Regions from separate parts of the Pseudomonas sp. GD03842 genome, predicted to be linked through region 1. Evidence: riboswitches for the same ligand, from Rfam matches in the RefSeq annotation. Region 1 holds a riboswitch; each other region holds the start of a gene.
The links. Region 1 has a riboswitch for cobalamin ahead of cobW (cobalamin biosynthesis protein CobW). Riboswitches for the same ligand answer to the same signal wherever they lie in the genome.

Region 1 (6,032 bases):
GGGCGAACCCGGTGGTGTTGAGGATGATCTCGCAACCCGCTTCGTCGAGCCAGTCCTGCACCGCGTCTAGGCAGGCGGGCTCTTTCAGGCTGGCGACCGCGATAGGCAGCGGATTGAGCCCCTGTGCCACCAGGCGCTCGCAGAAGATGTCGATGAAGGCGGTATTGGCCGCTTGCAAGTGGGAGCGATAGAACAGCACGGCAGCCACTGGCTGATCGGTGCGCCACTCAGCCTGCCAATCAATCAACGCAGCGCGAGCCACTCGAGGGTGGTAAATAGCGACGCGGGGCAACACCTGCGGGGCTTCCCAGGGGTAATCCCTACCCAGCCAGCGATCGGCCAGGCAATTGAACAACTGCAGCGCGTTGTGTTTGCCCCCCTGACGCAGGTAGTGCCACAGGCGCTCGCGATCCTCCGACGGCTCAGTGCTGAGCTCACTGAGTTCGGGGTCCGGGCGGTCATCTCCCGGCACCATGATCAGTTTGACGCCCTCGCCCTTTCTGGCACCCGCAGCCAGCTCCACCAGCCGCTCGACCCCATAGCGCCAGTAGCCGATCCCGCCATGCAGCGACAGCAGAATCACTTTGGCGTGGCGCAGCACCTGGTCGACATACAGGTCCACCGAGGCGTGGTTCTGCACCTGCATCGGATTGGCCAGCCGCAGCGTGGGGTAATCTTCCGGCAGTTGCTGTGCGGTCTCTGCCAGCAGGGCCAAATGGGAATCACCGCTGCACAGGATCACCAGCTCGGCAGGCGTCTGGCCGAGGTCGGCGATGCTGTCGTCGGGCACGAACCCGCCGGGCTGGGTGCGCAGCAGGTGCATGCCTTACCCCTGAATGGCTTGGCGCAATTGAGCTTCGAGCACGGCGGCGTCCAGGTCCTGGCCGATCAGCACCAGGCGGCTTTCGCGGGCCTCGTCGGCTTTCCATGGCCGGTCGAAGTGCTTGTCGAAGCGCGTGCCGACACCTTGCACCAGCAGGCGCATGGGCTTGCCGGGAATGGCCACGAAGCCTTTTACCCGCAGAATGCCGTGCTGCACGACCGCTTGCGTCAGGGCGTCGAGCAACAGCGCTTCATCGGCTTGCGGCAGCGCAATGGAAATCGAGTCGAAGGCATCGTGATCGTGATCGTCGTGGTCCTCGCCGTCGTGGTGATCGTGGTGCGTCTTGCGCCCGTCGATGTGCAATTCTGACTCGGCACCCAGCCCCAACAGCACAGTGAGCGGCAGCTGCCCTTTGCTGGCCTCGACGATTTTCACCGCCGCAGGCAGCTCTTCGGCGACTTCCGCCCGCACCGCAGCGAGCGCGGCGGCGTCCAATTGATCGGCCTTGTTCAGAATCACCAGATCCGCGCTGGCCAATTGATCGGCGAACAGCTCGTGCAGGGGCGATTCGTGGTCCAGATTGGGATCGAGCTTGCGCTGGGCGTCCACTTGCTCCGGGAAGGCGGCGAACGTGCCGGCGACCACCGCCGGGCTGTCGACGACCGTGATCACCGCATCGACGGTGCAGGCGTTGCGGATCTCCGGCCACTGGAAGGCTTGGACCAACGGCTTTGGCAGCGCCAGACCGGAAGTTTCAATGAGGATGTGGTCCAGATCGCCGCGACGGGCGACCAACTCCTGCATCACCGGGAAAAATTCTTCCTGAACGGTGCAGCAGAGGCAGCCGTTCGCCAGTTCGTACACCCGCCCGGTGGCCTCTTCCTCGGTACAGCCAATGGTGCATTGCTTGAGGATGTCGCCGTCGATACCCAGTTCGCCGAATTCGTTGACGATGACCGCGATGCGACGCCCCTCGGCGTGGTCGAGCATATGGCGTAACAGGGTGGTTTTACCCGAGCCGAGGAAGCCGGTGACGATGGTGACGGGGAGTTTGGCCAGTGTTTTCATGATTGCCCTCGGGCACAGCGGCGGGCAGACAGGACGAGTACTGCGGGCCGCTGTCGCTGTGGACAGGCGCGCCGCTCGATTCGCCACCGGATCACCCCGCCCGGTTGTAATGAGAATGCGTGGACGTTTCGTCCGCTTCGAGGCAGGTCTCCTGGCTCACGGCGGCGCAGCACTGGCTGAGCCAGTGGCGGCGCATTCATCGCGCCTTCCCGCTCGCGCAGTGGCTGTGCAATGAACATGACCGTTTACAGTTGCGGGGGCAGCTGTGGCATTGACCACATTCCCTTCTTAGCGCCGGTGCCCAGGCAAGGCCGGGCCGGCGAACCTCGACTGCGCAAGGCTACGCAGTGGGCGGGCCGAGGTCAATGTGCATCCGGCAGAGGCTGGCAGGGTCACTGCGAGCCCACCTCACTCGAAGTGTCCGTTGGCGACGACGCGGCCAATTGACGGTTGCGCGCCGCCATGCTCTCCTACACACCTTGTTACGGGTGCCCTTCACAGGGTGAAACGGGAAACCGGTGCGTGCAGAGGGCGACTCTGCGCAAGTCCGGTGCTGCCCCCGCAACGGTAAGCGAGCGAAGGATCAGATCCACTGTGTCGGTCAGCGATATGGGAAGGCGATTCTTGAAGGCATCTTCGGTGCCCCTCGCAAGCCCGGAGACCGGCCCGACATTGACACCTGACAAACCCGCGGTGGGCGGGCGCTGTTGAGTTCGCGACTGACGACCGTCCGTGGCTCGCTTGCGCCTTCCCTACGCCAACACCACGAGGGAACCGCCATGTCGATCAGCACCGCCAGCCATACCGCCTCTTCTACCAGCACCTTGACCCAACGCCTGACCGCCGCCATCAGCGCCATGGTGCTTGGCGCCTGCCTGGTCTACTTCGCCGGTTTCTCTCACATCGCGGCCGTCCACAATGCCGCCCACGATACCCGTCACAGCTCCGCCTTCCCTTGCCATTGAGGTTCGCTCCCATGTTCAAGCGTATCGCTCAAACGGCCGGCTTCACCGGGCTGCTCGCGGCCCTGATCCTGACGTTGCTGCAAAGTTTCTGGGTCGCGCCGTTGATCCTCAAGGCAGAAACCTACGAAAAGGCTCCGGCCGCCGAAATGCATGAGCACGCGGAAGGCGCCATGAGCGGCCATGTGCACGATGAGCAAGCCTGGGAGCCGGAGGACGGTTGGCAGCGTGTCCTGTCCACCACCGGTGGCAACTTGGTCGTCGCGGTCGGGTTCTCGCTCATGCTGGCGGCGCTGTACACCTTGCGCGAGCCCGCTGGCGTTCGTCAGGGCGCGCTGTGGGGGTTGGCCGGTTACGCGGTGTTTGTCCTGGCGCCCACGCTGGGCTTGCCGCCCGAGTTGCCCGGTACGGCAGCGGCTGACCTGACCCAACGACAGATCTGGTGGATCGGTACGGCGGCATCCACGGCCGTCGGACTGGCATTGATCGTGTTTGCCCGCAGCGGATTGTTGAAAGCGCTCGGCGCCGCGATTCTGGTGGTGCCGCACGTGATCGGCGCACCGCAGCCGCAGGTGCATGCCGCGCTGGCGCCCGAGGCACTGGAGGCCGAATTCAAAGTGGCTTCGCTGTTGACCAACGCGTTGTTCTGGGTGGCGATGGGCCTGATCAGCGCGTGGTTGTTCCGCCGCCAGGACGCCCGTCAGACCCAAGCCGGTTTAGACCCTGCAATATGAGCGCACGCCCTCCTCGACCGGTCCGCGTGATCGGCCTTGGCTGCCAGCGCGGTTGCCCGGCGGAGGTGTTGATGGGGTTGGTCGAAGTCACGCTGCTCGAACATCGGATGGCCCTGAACGAGATCACCGCCCTCGCCTCCATCGACACCAAGTCCACGGAGGCCGGGTTGCTTGAGCTCGCCGAACACCTTTCACTGCCGTTGCATTTTTTCGATGCGGGGCAATTGGTGGCTTTCGAATCCCGCCTCAGCCACCGCTCGCAGGTCTCCTTCAACCACACTGGCTGCTACGGGGTGGCCGAAAGTTCGGCCCTGGCGCTGGCCACCCACCTGAGTCACCAACCCGCCGAGTTGGTGATCGAACGCCGCCACAGCACGCGTGCGACCCTGGCAATGGCCATTAGCCGAGCCCAGGTTTCGCCTTCCTCTTCACTACACGCTTAGCCCGACGTCTTCGCGAAACATGAGGTTCAAAGGGGTCGGCCCCTGCTTCAGCCCTTCGGAGTTTCAATGACTGTTTTTTTCATCGGTGCAGGCCCTGGCGATCCTGACCTGATCACCGTCAAAGGCCAGCGTCTGATCCGCACCTGCCCGGTGATCATCTACGCCGGCTCGCTGGTCCCACCCGCCCTCTTGGAGGGGCATCGAGCGAGCCAGGTGATCAACAGCGCGGCGCTTCACCTCGATCAGATCATCGCCTTGATGAAATCCGCTCATGCACAAGGCCAGGATGTGGCACGGGTCCATTCGGGCGACCCTAGCCTCTACGGCGCGATCGGTGAACAGATCCGTTGCCTGCGCACGCTGAACATTCCATTCGAAATCATCCCGGGGGTCACTGCCACGGCAGCGTGTGCGGCCTTGCTCGGGACCGAACTGACGCTGCCGGACATTTCCCAAAGCGTCATTCTGACCCGATACGCCAACAACACCGCCATGCCCGAAGGCGAATCGCTGCACGAGTTGGCTCGGCACCGGGCGACCATGGCCATTCACCTGGGGGTCAAGCACTTGGCGAACATTGTCGCGGAATTGACCCCGCATTACGGCGCCGACTGCCCGATTGCCGTGATTCATCGGGCCAGTTGGCCTGATCAGGACTGGGCGCAGGGAACGCTGGCAGACATCGAAGAAAAGGTGCGAGCCAAGGGCTTCCGCCGCACCGCGCTGATTCTGGTAGGCCGGGTGCTGGGCAATGAAGTGTTCGGGGAGTCATCGCTGTATCGCGCCGGCCATGCGCATCTGTTCAGGCCTTGATGCCAGCCATGAGCGCCACCTGACGCAAATGAAAATGCCCCGACGAGTCGGGGCATTTTGCGCAATTGAGCCGCCGATCAGTAGTAGGCGTTCTCTTTCTGCGTATGGTCGGTCACATCGCGCACGCCGGACAGCTCAGGAATGCGCTCCAGCAGGGTGCGCTCGATGCCTTCCTTGAGTGTCACATCGGCTTGGCCGCACCCTTGGCAACCACCTCCGAATTGCAGCACCGCAATGTTGCGCTCGTCTTCCTCGATCACGTCGATCAGCGTCACCTGACCGCCATGGCTGGCCAGGCCGGGATTGATCTCGGTCTGCAGGTAATAATTGATGCGCTCGTTGATGGGGCTGTCGGCGTTGACCATGGGCACTTTGGCGTTCGGCGCCTTGATGGTCAGTTGACCGCCCATGCGGTCGGTGGCGTAATCCACCACCGCGTCTTCCAGGAACGCTTCGCTGAACGAGTCGATCCAGGCGGTGAAGCTTTTCAGGCCGACGGCCTTGTCTTCCGGTTTCTCTTCGCCGGGCTTGCAGTAAGCGATACAGGTTTCAGCGTATTGGGTGCCAGGCTGGGTAATAAACACGCGGATGCCGATGCCAGGGGTGTTCTGCTTTTGCAGCAGATCGGCCAGGTAATCGTGGGCGGCATCTGTAATCGTAATAGCGGTCATGAAATTTCCTCGCAGACGTGGGGCGGAGTTTACGCCATTCCACGGCAACTGACAAAGTCCCAGTAATTCGCTCAGGTAATAGTCCCAATCACCATTCTCAACGCGCTGCGGTACCCTGCTCGACCGTTCTCCTGCGGTCCAGCCAGCCCTTGAGGCGACGGTACAGACCTTTCTCGATCCATTCGTAACTCAGCCACGCCCCCAGGGCGATGATCGGCACACACACGGCAAACGCTGCGTAGGGGTTCAGGCCATAGCGCTCGGTTGCCAGCCAGCCCCCGTACAGCACCAGTACGTGCAACAGATACACCGAATAGGAGCAATCACCCATGGCTTTGAGCAGTCGGCTGCCGCGCAGGTAAGGCTCCAGCGACAGGCACGCCACCACGATGACCGCACTGGGCAGCCCCCAGTTGATGATGCGAAGGTCTGGCGGCAATTGCTTGATGGTCAGCAACGCCGCGCCGATGGCCAGCAGCGGCAACCACAAGCGCTCGGCGATCCAGCCACGGCGGTAC
Region 2 (6,032 bases), on a different contig from region 1:
GCCGCCATCGTGCCTTATATGGGGTTCGTGATCGGTATCGGGTCGGCGATCCTGGCGGGCTTCTTTCAGTTCGGCGGCGACCTGTATCCGATGCTGGGCATCGTGGCCGTGTTCATGGTGGGGCAGGCGCTCGAAGGCATGGTCCTCACACCGCTGCTGGTGGGCGACCGTATCGGTCTGCACCCTGTGGCGGTCATTTTCGCGATTCTGGCGGGCGGAGAGTTGTTCGGTTTCACCGGCATTCTCCTCGCGCTGCCGGTTGCCGCGGTGATCATGGTTCTGGTACGGCACGTACACGACCTGTACAAGGATTCGGACATCTACGGTGGCATGGAGGATCCTGAGCTATAAGGGACCGATGCTCGCTTGCAGTGAAATGAGAGGGCTAAAGGGCGGGGCGGGTCGATCACAAGCCTGTGGCAACGAGGCCGCATGCCGGAGTCGACCTGCCCCCTTTCGTGATCTGACCGTGAACCGTAAGAGCAGGCGCATTGGGTCACCTGTCATGGCGCCGAATCCGGCGTCTTGCCGGGAGCGGATGCAACTCGTTGATTTTGCAGGCCGACTGGCGGATTGTGCGGCTGGCCTCTCGGGTATAAACTTTGCACACTTTACACAGAGGCCCCTTGGCGGTTCGTCATCGAACCGGTCAGCCAGCATGAAACCAGTTCAGCTGCCCCTGAGTGTGCGTCTGCGTGATGACGCCACCTTCATCAATTACTACCCAGGCGCCAATGCCGCTGCACTCGGCTACGTCGAGCGCCTGTGCGAGGCCGATGCCGGGTGGACCGAGAGCCTCATCTATCTGTGGGGCAAGAACGGGGTAGGGCGCACACACCTGCTGCAGGCTGCCTGCCTGCGCTTCAAGCAATTGGGCGAACCGGCCGTCTACCTGCCGATGGCCGAGCTGCTGGAAGAGGGCGTCGAGCTGTTCGATCACCTTGAGCAGTACGAACTGGTCTGTCTTGACGATCTTCAGGTCGTGGCGGGCAAGCCCGAATGGGAGGAAGCCCTTTTCCACCTGTTCAATCGCCTGCGCGACAGTGGTCGACGCCTGCTGATCGCGGCGTCCTGTTCGCCACGGGAGCTGCCGGTCAAATTGGCAGACCTCAAATCGCGCCTGACGATGGCACTGGTCTTTCAAATGCGGCTGCTGTCCGACGAAGAGAAGCTTCGTGCGCTGCAATTGCGCGCGTCTCGCCGCGGTTTGCACCTGACGGATGAAGTCGGGCATTTCATTCTGACTCGAGGCAAGCGCAGCATGAGCGCGTTGTTCGATCTCCTCGAGCAACTCGATCAGGCCTCGCTGCAGGCTCAGCGGAAGCTGACCATCCCCTTCCTTAAAGAAACGCTCGGCTGGTGACGCTGCCAGAGGTGGACCCGGCGGTGGTGCAGCAGACGGTCGCCGCCCTGCGCCGCGCGGACCGCATCCTGATCATCACGGGCGCCGGGTTGTCGGCGGATTCGGGTCTGCCGACCTATCGTGGTGTTGGCGGCTTGTACAACGGCCAGACCGACGATGGGCTGCCGATCGAAAGGGCGCTTTCCGGGCCGATGCTGCGACGTGATCCTGCCCTGTGCTGGAAATACATTGCCCAATTAGGTAGCGCTTGCCTGGGTGGACAGCCCAATGCGGCGCATTTTGCGATCGCACAACTGCAGCGATATAAGCCGGAATGCTGGGTGCTGACTCAGAACGTTGACGGTTACCATCGGGCGGCGGGCAGCCCGCCCGAACGGTTGATCGAGATTCATGGGCAGATCGCACCGCTCTACTGTCAGTCCTGCGGCGCGCAGGACCCGGAGCTGAGCGCTCACTTGCAACGTGCGCTGCCGCCGTTGTGCGCGCATTGTGAGGGTGTCCTCAGACCGCCGGTCGTCTTGTTCGAGGAGATGTTGCCGGAGCTGGCATTGAATGTGCTGTATGCAGAGATGGCAAAAGGCTTTGACGCTGTACTCAGTGTTGGAACCACGGCCAGTTTCCCGTACATTCACGAGCCGCTGGTGCGAACGCGAATTACGGGAGGCTTTACCGCTGAGATCAACCCTTCGCCGACCGATCACTCCAGGCACATGGACGCTGTTATGAGGTGCCGAGCCTTAGATGTGATGGGGACACTGGCAAGTCACATTTGTTTCGATTGAATTTGCAAATGACGACGATTGAAGGCATAGTCTCGGCTTCTTTACACCTTAGCCACGGTCGTGCCCATGCTGAATCGCTTCGCACCCCTCGTGCCTCTCGCACTCGTGACCCTGCTGTTCGGCTGCGCGGCCCAGATGCCAGCATCGCAACAGCAGGCGCAGATTCCACCGTTCAAGGACTCTGCCACCGCTCAAACCGCCAACCGCGCTGGGTATTCGGCATCCGCCCTGGATGACGAAATCGCCACCGAAGACGAGCTGGCGCAGTTTGCCGACAACAAACCTTATCAATTGCCCCTGCTGGCCGACAGTATTCTGGAACGTGGCAAGTCGCTGATCGGCACCCGTTACCGGTTCGGCGGCACCTCGACCGCCTCCGGCTTCGATTGCAGCGGCTTCATCGGTTATCTGTTCCGTGAAGAAGCAGGCATGAGCCTGCCACGCTCTTCTCGCGAGATGATCAACATCGATGCCCCTCTGGTCAAACGCAACGACCTCAAGCCTGGTGATCTGCTGTTCTTCAGCACCGCTGGCCGTGGTCGTGTGAGCCACGCGGGTATCTACCTGGGTGATGACCAGTTCATTCATTCCAGCAGCCGTCGCAGTGGCGGTGTACGCGTCGACAGCCTCGACGATGCGTACTGGGCTCGGACGTTCATCGAAGCCAAGCGTGCGTTGGCCATGGCACCTTCCCATGTGCCTGAAACGACGACTGCGATGACCTCGACTACAATCAAGCGCCAACATCGTAAATAACCGTTGTTACCGGGTTTGGCCCGGACTGTGAAACGTCGCGATACGGGTTTGGCAAGGCAAGACAGGCGAAAGGGCCGGGTTTGGATGTTCGGCCCCGGTTTTTTTGCTGTTTTACCGGGCTGGCACCGAACGCAGCCGATTCTGCGCAGTCTTGAATGAACCCGGCTCCCGGCAGAGCAAGCCGCATCCTATGAAGGTTGTTGTGTTTATGTCGTATACGGTTCGTCTGGCTGTAGCTTCTTTGGCGGTATTACTGGCAGCGTGCTCCAGCCATCCTCCGCCCTCTCCACCGAAGGTCGTTTCCCGGCCTGTGGTTTCCGCTCCCTCTCAATTTTCTTCGCCTGTCGCTGATGACGTCTTGTTGCGCGCCATTGGGCTGGTGGGGACACCGTACCGCTGGGGTGGCAACACGCCTGATTCCGGCTTCGATTGCAGCGGCCTGATCGGCTATGTCTACCGCGATGCCGCGGGGATCCTGTTGCCGAGGTCGACGCGCGAGATGATCAGCCTGCGGGGCCCGGACATCGATCGCAGCCAGCTACAAACAGGGGATTTGGTATTTTTTGCCACCAACGGCGGGTCGAACGTGAGCCACGCCGGTATCTATGTCGGTGAGGGGCGGTTCGTTCATGCGCCGGCCACCGGTGGCACGGTCAAGCTCGACAGCCTCGACAAGCCGTATTGGCAGAAGGCCTGGCTGAACGCCAAACGGGTGATCCAGCCTTCGAACCTGGCGCGCAGTAACTGAGCTGCTCAAGTGCACTGTGTCGGTTTGCTGTTGCGCCAGCAGCAGGCCGGCCTGGTGCCGACAGGGGATGCCCAAGCCAGCGGCTTTCAGCGACAGACGCACGACGCTTTGATTGACGCTCCGTAGTCAACCCTCTAACCTTCGCCGATTGTTTCAGGTGCCCGAGAACACGGGTGAAACAGGGAAGCCGGTGCGAACGCTCTGCGATCCATCCCGGCACTGCCTCCGCAACGGTAAATGAGCCAAGGCCCGCACAATGCCACTGTGTCCGAAGGACATGGGAAGGCGCGTGGTTTTTCATGAGTCCGGAGACCGGCCTGATCCATTCCACAGCATCACGGAGGGCGATGCTCTGCGCAGGCTCGATTCGTTTCGATGCCTGCCGCCAGTCATTGCGCGTGTTCTCCGTTTGCCACACCTGCCCTCAAGCGGAGAGCTGAGATGAGCGAATCCCCCGAACGTGACGAACGCCACCTGGCGCGCATGCAGCGCAAAAAGGCGGTGATGGACGAACGCATTGCCAGTGCGCCCAATGAGTGTGGCCTGGTACTGGTACTGACCGGTAACGGCAAAGGCAAGAGCAGCTCGGCGTTCGGCATGCTGGCGCGTGCCATGGGCCACGGTATGCAATGCGGTGTCGTGCAATTCATCAAGGGTCGCAACGCCACCGGGGAAGAGCTGTTCTTCCGCCGCTTTCCCGAACAAGTGCACTACCACGTCATGGGCGAAGGCTTCACCTGGGAAACGCAGGATCGCCAGCGTGATATCGCCGCTGCGCAGGCCGCCTGGGCGGTGAGCCAGACGCTGCTGCGGGACCCCGCGATCGGCCTGGTGATTCTCGACGAATTGAACATTGCCCTCAAACACGGCTACCTCGAACTGGACCAGGTACTCAGTGACGTACAGGCCCGTCCGTCCATGCAGCACGTGATCATCACGGGCCGAGGTGCCAAGCAGGAGCTGATCGATTTGTCCGACACCGTGTCCGAGATCGGCGTGATGAAGCATGCCTTCCAGGCCGGAATCAAGGCGCAGAAGGGTATCGAGTGGTGACAGAGCCCCGTCAGTGCCCCGCTGTTCTGATCGCCGCACCCGCTTCTGGCCAGGGCAAGACCACCGTCACCGCAGCGCTCGCTCGCCTTCATCGCAACCAGGGCCGCGACGTGCGCGTGTTCAAGTGCGGGCCGGACTTTCTCGATCCGATGATTCTCGAACGCGCCAGCGGTCATCCCGTGTATCAACTGGACATGTGGATGGTGGGCGAAGCCGAGAGCCGCCGTTTGCTGTGGGAAGCTGCCGCCGAAGCGGATCTGATTTTGATCGAGGGCGTGATGGGGCTTTTTGACGGCACGCCCTCCAGTGCCGATCTGGCCAGGCGTTTCGGCGTGCCGGTGCTGGCGGTCATCGACGGCACGGCCATGGCTCAAACCTTCGGTGCACTGGCATTGGGGCTGGCGCGCTATCAACCGGACCTGCCATTCGCAGGCGTGCTGGCCAACCGCGTCGGCACGGTGCGTCATGCTCAGTTGCTCGAAGGCAGCCTGACCGAAGGGCTGCGCTGGTACGGGGCGCTGTCTCGCGAGACCGCGATTGAGCTGCCGAGTCGTCATCTCGGGCTGGTTCAAGCCAGCGAACTCAACGATCTGGACATGCGGCTGGATGCTGCTGCAGCAGCACTGGCCGAAACCTGTGATGCAACCCTGCCGCCCGCCGTCACTTTCGAGGCCCCTGAGTTCGTCGCGGCAGCGCCGTTGTTGACGGGCGTGCGGATCGCCGTCGCCCGTGACGAGGCCTTTGCGTTCATTTACGGTGCCAGCCTCGATCTGCTGCGGGCAATGGGCGCCGAATTGTCGTTTTTCTCGCCGATCCATGATTCGCAGTTGCCGGAGGCCGACAGCCTGTACCTGCCTGGGGGCTACCCCGAACTGCACCATCTTGCATTGGGGCAGAACCGGCCGATGCTTCAGGCCATTCGTGCCCATCATGCTGCGGGCAAACCGTTGTTGGCCGAGTGCGGTGGCATGTTGTATCTGCTCAACGCACTGACCGACGTGCAAGGGCTGCGTGCCGAACTCGTCGGCTTGCTCGATGGCGAGGCGGTGATGCAAAAGCGTCTTGCAGCCTTGGCGCTGCAGTCGGTAGAGCTACCGGAAGGCGTATTGCGCGGGCACACCTATCACCACTCGCTGACCAGCACCGAGCAGGTGCCGATCACCCGTGGCATCAGCCCCAATGGTGGGCGCGGCGCGGAAGCGGTGTACCGCGATGGACGGATGACCGCGTCCTACGTGCATTTCTATTTCCCTTCCAACCCACAGGCGATGGCGGCGCTGTTCTTGCCATGACGGTCCATCCACCACGCCCGCTTGAGGGCGCCATGACT
Region 3 (6,032 bases), 130 kb from region 1:
GAAGTCTCGCAATGATTGAGCGCACAATTGTCCATGTGCGCCGAATTTAACTTGGTATGTCATCTAACATGTCAAACGGGCCAACTAAGCCGTCGCCGAAGTTCGCTGGTTGATGCCCGCGCCTTATCGATTAGGGCCTGCATGAAAAGTTTCGGGGCTTTTCATACGGGCCCTAATCGTGCATTCAAGGCGTCAGCGGGGCGCCGTGACGGGGCCTCGCCATCGGCTGCGGTCAGGTGGACTGCAAGCGCAATATCCGGGCGCCGTCGTGCGGATCGGTCAGCCAACGCCCCTTGACGCCGAACGTGCTGCGCAAGCGCTCCGGTGTCAGCACGTCGAACGGCGATCCCAACGCCACCAGTCTTCCACGCTCCATCACCGCCAGCCGATCACAGGCCAAGGCCTGATTCAGGTCGTGCAGGGCGATGATCGTGGTGACGGGCAGGCGATGCACCAGCTTGAGAATCGCCAATTGCTGCTGAATGTCCAGGTGGTTGGTCGGTTCGTCCAGCAGCAGAATCTGCGGCCGTTGGGCCAGTGCGCGGGCAATGTGCGCGCGTTGCCGCTCGCCGCCGGACAGCGTGTGCCAGGCTCGATCGCGCAGGTGTTGCAGGCTGACATCGGCAATCGCCTGGTGAACGATCCGGGTGTCCTCCTCACCCCAGGGAGCCAACGCCGACAGCCAGGGCGTGCGACCCAGTTCGACCGCTTGCACCAGGCTGATGGCATCGCTGGTTTCGGCCTGTTGCTCGACCACCGCCAGGCGTTGCGCGATGTGGCGGCGCGGGAGGGTCGTCAGCCGTTCGCCGAGCAATCGCACCTCACCTGTGGTGGGCACAGTGATGCCGGCCAACAGTTTGATCAGTGTCGATTTGCCGGAGCCGTTCGGGCCGACGACGCCCAGGTTTTCGCCGGCACGTATTGCCAGCTCGACCCCCTCGAGCAACGGCGTTCCTTTGATGCGGTAGCTCAGATCGAAGGCGGTGAGCACGCTGACCGCCTGGTCCATGGGAGCGTTCATCGGCTGCGGTTCCCCCGAATCAGAATCAGGGCGAAGACCGGAGCGCCCACCAGCGCGGTGATCACCCCGATTGGCAGCACCTGGCCTTTGATCAGGGTGCGTGAGACCACGTCGGCCGCGACAAGAAACAGCGCGCCGCTCAAGGCGCTCAGGGGCAGCAGCCGGGCATGCCGCACGCCGGTGGCCATCCGCACGGCATGAGGAATGACCAACCCGACGAAGCCGATCGAGCCGACGAGAGAGACCATCACGGCGGTGATCAGCGCCGTGCTCGCGATCAGCAGGATCTGCACCTGGCGCACCGGAATGCCCAGCGACGCGGCTGCGTCGGTGCCGAAGGTGAAGGCATCGAGCGACCGTCGATGCCACAGGCACACGCCCAGCCCGAGCAGCACCACGGGCACCGAAAGCGCCACGGCACTCCAGCGCACGCCACTCAGGTTGCCCAGCAGCCAGAACAGAATCCCACGGGCCTGTTCGGCATTCGCCGATTTGGTGATCAGCAACGAGGTCAGGGCGTTGAACAATTGTGAACCGGCGATGCCCGCCAGAATGATCTGACCGGTCGCAGGCTGGCCACGGGACACGCGAGCGAGCAGGGCGACCATGGCGAACGCGGCCGCGGCCCCGGCAAAAGCGCCCATGGACAAGGACACCGCGCCGCCGCCGACCCCGATCACCGCCACCAACACCGCGCCGGTGGAGGCCCCCGCCGAGATGCCCAGCAGGTACGGGTCGGCCAGGGCATTGCGCAGCAAGGATTGCAGCACCACACCAGACACCGCCAGACCGGCCCCACACGCGGCGGCGACGATGGCGCGGGTCAGGCGGTAATTCCACACGATACCTTCATCGATCGGATCGACGGCGAACCCCGCACCCCAGAGTTTGTTCGCCAGCACCTGAGCGATGATCGACACGCTGATGGGCGTCTCGCCGATGGCCACGCCCGCCAGGATCGCCAGGAGCAGCACCGCGCCGACCCACAGCCCATGGCCCAGCAAACGGGCGATGCTGGGCAGCTTCATGGCCCGGTGGTGGCCGCGGCCAGTTGTTCGATGCCGTCGAACAGCCGAATACCAGATTCCATCGCGCTGGCGTCCATGATGACGATGCGGTTGTTTTTCACCGCGTCCATGTTGCGGGTCACCGGATCGGATTTGAGAAAGGCCAGCTTCTTCTCGTGGTCGTCCGCCGGGTAACGCCGACGGTCCATGCGGGCGATCACCAGAATCGTCGGGTTGGCCTTGGCAATGGTTTCCCAGCCCACGGTCGGCCACTCTTCGTCGGACTGGATGACGTTCCGCATGCCCAGGGTGTCCAGCATGAAATGGGGGATGCCTTTGCGCCCGGCCACATAGGGGTCGCTGTGCAGATCGGGGCTGGAGAACCAGAACACCGCCGAAAGAGGCTCGGCATTTCGACGCCGGGTCTGCTCGACGGCATCGGCCAGACGGCGTTTGTATCCCTCGATCAACTGCTCGGCGCGGTCCTGGACATCGAAGATCTGCGCTTGTTGCCTGATGCTCTTGTACAGCGTATCAACGCCAAAGGCCTCGGTGCGCGTGCCATCGGCACCGACCCGATTATTCTTCCCCTCGCAGTCCGACGGCAGAATGTAGGTGGCGATGTTCAGGTCCTGGAACTGTTGCCGGGTGCCCACGGCACCTTGCGGGCCGACCATCCACTCGAACTGCACGGGCACGAAGTCAGGACGCTTGCCGATCACCGATTCAAAGCTGGGGGCGTTGTCGGCCAGGCGCTCGATCCGGGCGTTCTGCGCGCTGAATTGGGGGAGGGTGTCGTTGAACCAGAGCGAGGTGCCCACCACCTGCTGGCCAAGGCCCAGTGCGTAGAGCATCTCCGTGGCCGCCTGGCCAATGGTCACGATACGATGCGGGGCGTGAGCGAACGTCAGCGGCACGCCGCAGTTGTCGATGGTCAAGGGGTAGTGCGTAGGGGCGGCAATGGCAGCGGACATGAACAGTGCGCTGGACAGCGTCAGACCGGTGAACAGCACGGCAAGGGGGCGCAACGACATCAAGGCGTCTCCAGTGGACCTGTTGAAGGGCGCAGGCACTGGAAAGCACATCCGATAGGCTCCACGCGAGCGGAGGCGGCGCAGAGTACGCAGACGGAAGTCCTTCCCCGGACACCCCGCCGGTGAATGATTGACGCTGGCCGGCAGGTCTCCTGACTGGCGCGTCGTTGCCTCGCTTCGGCCTTCCCGGTGTGAACCAGTGGCAATCGGGAAGCAGGGCTCAGCGCCTACAGTTGCGGGGACAGTTCCGTTTCAGCCTCACGCCGAGGCTGTTGGATTCCCTATTAATTCCGTGTGGAAACCGGCGGGGGGATACTAAACGATTTGCGGCCGACCGAACACGTCGATCTTGCCGCCTGATCGCGATTGCTCAGCCGTACGACGGCGTCAACGGACCTGCCGGTTGCAGGGCACGACACGGGTGTGAGGCCCAATGGCCCCCCCGAGGCGGCGGACCGGCCGCAGCCTGCATAGCCGTCATTGGACGGGAAAGTTGAACGGCCAGCCTGACACGCGTTTCGGGCGCGGCGTGGCATAGGTGCGCACCTTGGACGTCTTCAACCCCAGCCGCACCAAGGATTCGGCCAGCGCCACCGCAGCCGTCACGCCATCGACCACCGGCACCCCGGCGCGCTCGCGGATCAGTTGCTCCAGCCCGGCCATGCCGCCGCACCCCAGGCAGATGACTTCGGCCTTGTCCTGTTGAACGGCCTCGACCGCTTGCTCGGCGATTGCGTGCAGTGCGCGATCCGGGGCTTGCTCCAGTTCCAGCACGCTCATGCCGCTGGCGCGAACCGAGGCGCAGCGCTCGTAGACCCCGGCCAGTTTCAGTCGGTCTTCGATCAGCGGCACGGTGCGGTCCAGCGTGGTGACAACCGAATAGGCATGGCCCAAGAGCATGGCCAGACTGGCGGCCGCTTCGGTAATGTCCACCACCGGCACCTCAAGCAACTCCTGCAAACCTTCTCGACCATGCTCGCCATAGCCGGCTTGTATCACCGCGTCATAAGGTTGATCGTACGACAGCACCCGGTCCATCACGGCCAAGGCGGCCAGGTAGCTCTCGAAATTGCCCTCCACCGATTCGGCGCCGAAGCGTGGGGTCAGGCCGATGATTTCGGTGCCCGGGGAGGCGACGCTGCGCGCCTGTTCGGCGATGGTCTGGGTCATCGATTCGGTGGTGTTGACGTTGACGATCAGAATTCGCATGAGCGGCGGCCTCGCGGTAGGACAAGATTGAGCGGTGTGCACGATTTATAGGCGCTATGTATACAGGGCGAGGGCAAGGCTAACCCAACGCACGCGGTTTGTGGGAACGGAATCGAGGTTGGCGCACGAGGGGGAGGGAGGTCAGCGCGTTGGATGGCACATGAACCCAAGGCCTTCGCTCAGGTGTGTCAGCCGGCAGCGCCGTCATGACAGCCCATCGCGCCAGACATATTGAGCTGGAGCCAAACTGACTCCAGCGCTGTGAGAGGCGGTCAGAATTTGCTTGGCACGGGCGCCTGGCTGGCAATGAAGCCCTGATCGCGCATGGCCTGCCAGAATCCGTCAGGCACCTGGGCCTCGACCGCGGCCACATCCTCGGCAATCCGCGAGGGGCGGCTGGCCCCGGGAATCACCGCAGCGACCAAGGGGTTGGCCAGCACGAACTGCAACGCTGCGGCTTTGATGTCGACCTGATACTGCCGAGCGATCTCCTGTATGTGCGCCACTTTGTCCAGCATGGCCTGGGCAGCGGGCTGGTACTCGAAATGCTTGCCGCCGACCAGCACCCCCGAACTGTAAGGCCCGCCCACGACGAACTCGGCGTTGTGTTCGCGCGCCTTGGTGAACAGGCGTTGCAGTGGCTGGTCGTGATCGAGCAGCGAGTAACGTCCGGCCAGGAGAAAACCATCGGGTTGTGCTTCACTCAAATCCAGGGTGAGTTCACAGGGTTCGACGCGGTTGACGCCCAGTCCCCAGGCCTTGATCACGCCTTCCTCACGCAGGCGCGTGAGGGTACGGAAGGCGCCGGTACGGGCGACATTGAAATGCTCGATCCACTCATCGCCGTGGGCGTCCTTCGCGATGTCATGAACGAACACGATGTCCAGCCGGTCGGTCTTCAGTCGTTCAAGGCTGGCGTCGATGGAGCGCAAGGTGGCGTCGGCGGAATAATCGGTCAGGATCTTGTTCTTCAAACCGTCCGTGAACGGACCATTGCGCGGTTGCGTGTCGAGTGCCTCGGACACCAGCCGGCCCACTTTGGTACTGAGGGTGTAGGCGTCCCGGGGCAGGTGAGTCAGCGCCCGGCCAAGGCGCTGTTCGGACAGACCGGCCCCGTACAGCGGCGCCGTATCGAAATAGCGAATGCCTTGGTCCCACGCCGATTGCACGGTGGCGGCGGCTTCTTCTTCGCCAATGTCGCGAAACATGTTGCCCAACGGAGCCGAGCCGAAACCCAGGCGGCCGATGATCTTGTCGTGCAGACTCATGAGAGTGTCCTGTCTGGCGTCATGAAATACCGGCCGACGAGCGGAGCGGCATGGGTAAAGATCCTCGTGCGGGGCGGGAGTTCGACCGGAAGGGCAAATGCAACTTTTCCCGAGCGCGTGGCTTCCAACTTCACACGCGGTTTCGATAATCCGGAAAGGGAGGGCAGTCGATGAGTGAACACATCGTCCATTTCCATTGTGGGGTCGATCAAGCCAGCACCGAGCATTTTCGCGACCGCTGTCTGGAGGCCCTCGACAAAGGCGCCACGGGCCTGTTGCTGAACCTCTCGACCGCCGGTGGCAGCACCGCGCTGGGTTTTACCCTTTACAACTTTCTCAAGTCGCTGGCGGTGCCGATCCGCGCGTTGAACAGTGGCAACATCGAATCGATGGGCATCGTCATGTACCTCGCCGCCAATGAGCGAATCGTCTGTCCTCACTCGCGCTTTCTGATCCACCCCATGAGCTGGTACTTCAATCAGAGCTCCGTGGA

Region 2: linked by a shared signal. The riboswitch ahead of cobO (cob(I)yrinic acid a,c-diamide adenosyltransferase) and the one ahead of cobW (cobalamin biosynthesis protein CobW) in region 1 are both predicted to bind cobalamin.
Region 3: linked by a shared signal. The riboswitch ahead of N5D61_RS01220 (ABC transporter substrate-binding protein) and the one ahead of cobW (cobalamin biosynthesis protein CobW) in region 1 are both predicted to bind cobalamin.

Annotation. Positions count from the first base shown of each region.
Region 1 covers NZ_JAOCEA010000001.1:388,697-394,728, reverse strand. Annotated here, with positions in the region: gene cobN (cobaltochelatase subunit CobN) at 1-823, opposite strand, end outside; gene cobW (cobalamin biosynthesis protein CobW) at 827-1,891, opposite strand; cobalamin riboswitch at 2,015-2,235, opposite strand; cobalamin riboswitch at 2,361-2,576, shown strand; gene N5D61_RS01800 (CbtB domain-containing protein) at 2,671-2,856, shown strand; gene N5D61_RS01795 (CbtA family protein) at 2,868-3,587, shown strand; gene N5D61_RS01790 (cobalamin biosynthesis protein) at 3,584-4,030, shown strand; gene cobM (precorrin-4 C(11)-methyltransferase) at 4,097-4,843, shown strand; gene nfuA (Fe-S biogenesis protein NfuA) at 4,921-5,514, opposite strand; gene N5D61_RS01775 (acyltransferase) at 5,612-6,032, opposite strand, start outside.
Region 2 covers NZ_JAOCEA010000012.1:183,618-189,649, reverse strand. Annotated here, with positions in the region: gene N5D61_RS18235 (AI-2E family transporter) at 1-351, shown strand, start outside; gene hda (DnaA regulatory inactivator Hda) at 659-1,363, shown strand; gene N5D61_RS18225 (NAD-dependent protein deacylase) at 1,366-2,145, shown strand; gene N5D61_RS18220 (NlpC/P60 family protein) at 2,212-2,901, shown strand; gene N5D61_RS18215 (C40 family peptidase) at 3,110-3,649, shown strand; cobalamin riboswitch at 3,788-3,985, shown strand; gene cobO (cob(I)yrinic acid a,c-diamide adenosyltransferase) at 4,091-4,702, shown strand; gene N5D61_RS18205 (cobyrinate a,c-diamide synthase) at 4,699-5,994, shown strand; gene bluB (5,6-dimethylbenzimidazole synthase) at 6,027-6,032, shown strand, end outside.
Region 3 covers NZ_JAOCEA010000001.1:261,848-267,879, forward strand. Annotated here, with positions in the region: gene N5D61_RS01205 (response regulator) at 1-15, shown strand, start outside; gene N5D61_RS01210 (ABC transporter ATP-binding protein) at 233-1,021, opposite strand; gene N5D61_RS01215 (iron chelate uptake ABC transporter family permease subunit) at 1,018-2,049, opposite strand; gene N5D61_RS01220 (ABC transporter substrate-binding protein) at 2,046-3,062, opposite strand; cobalamin riboswitch at 3,187-3,383, opposite strand; gene N5D61_RS01225 (aspartate/glutamate racemase family protein) at 3,540-4,271, opposite strand; gene N5D61_RS01230 (aldo/keto reductase) at 4,544-5,539, opposite strand; gene N5D61_RS01235 (ATP-dependent Clp protease proteolytic subunit) at 5,710-6,032, shown strand, end outside.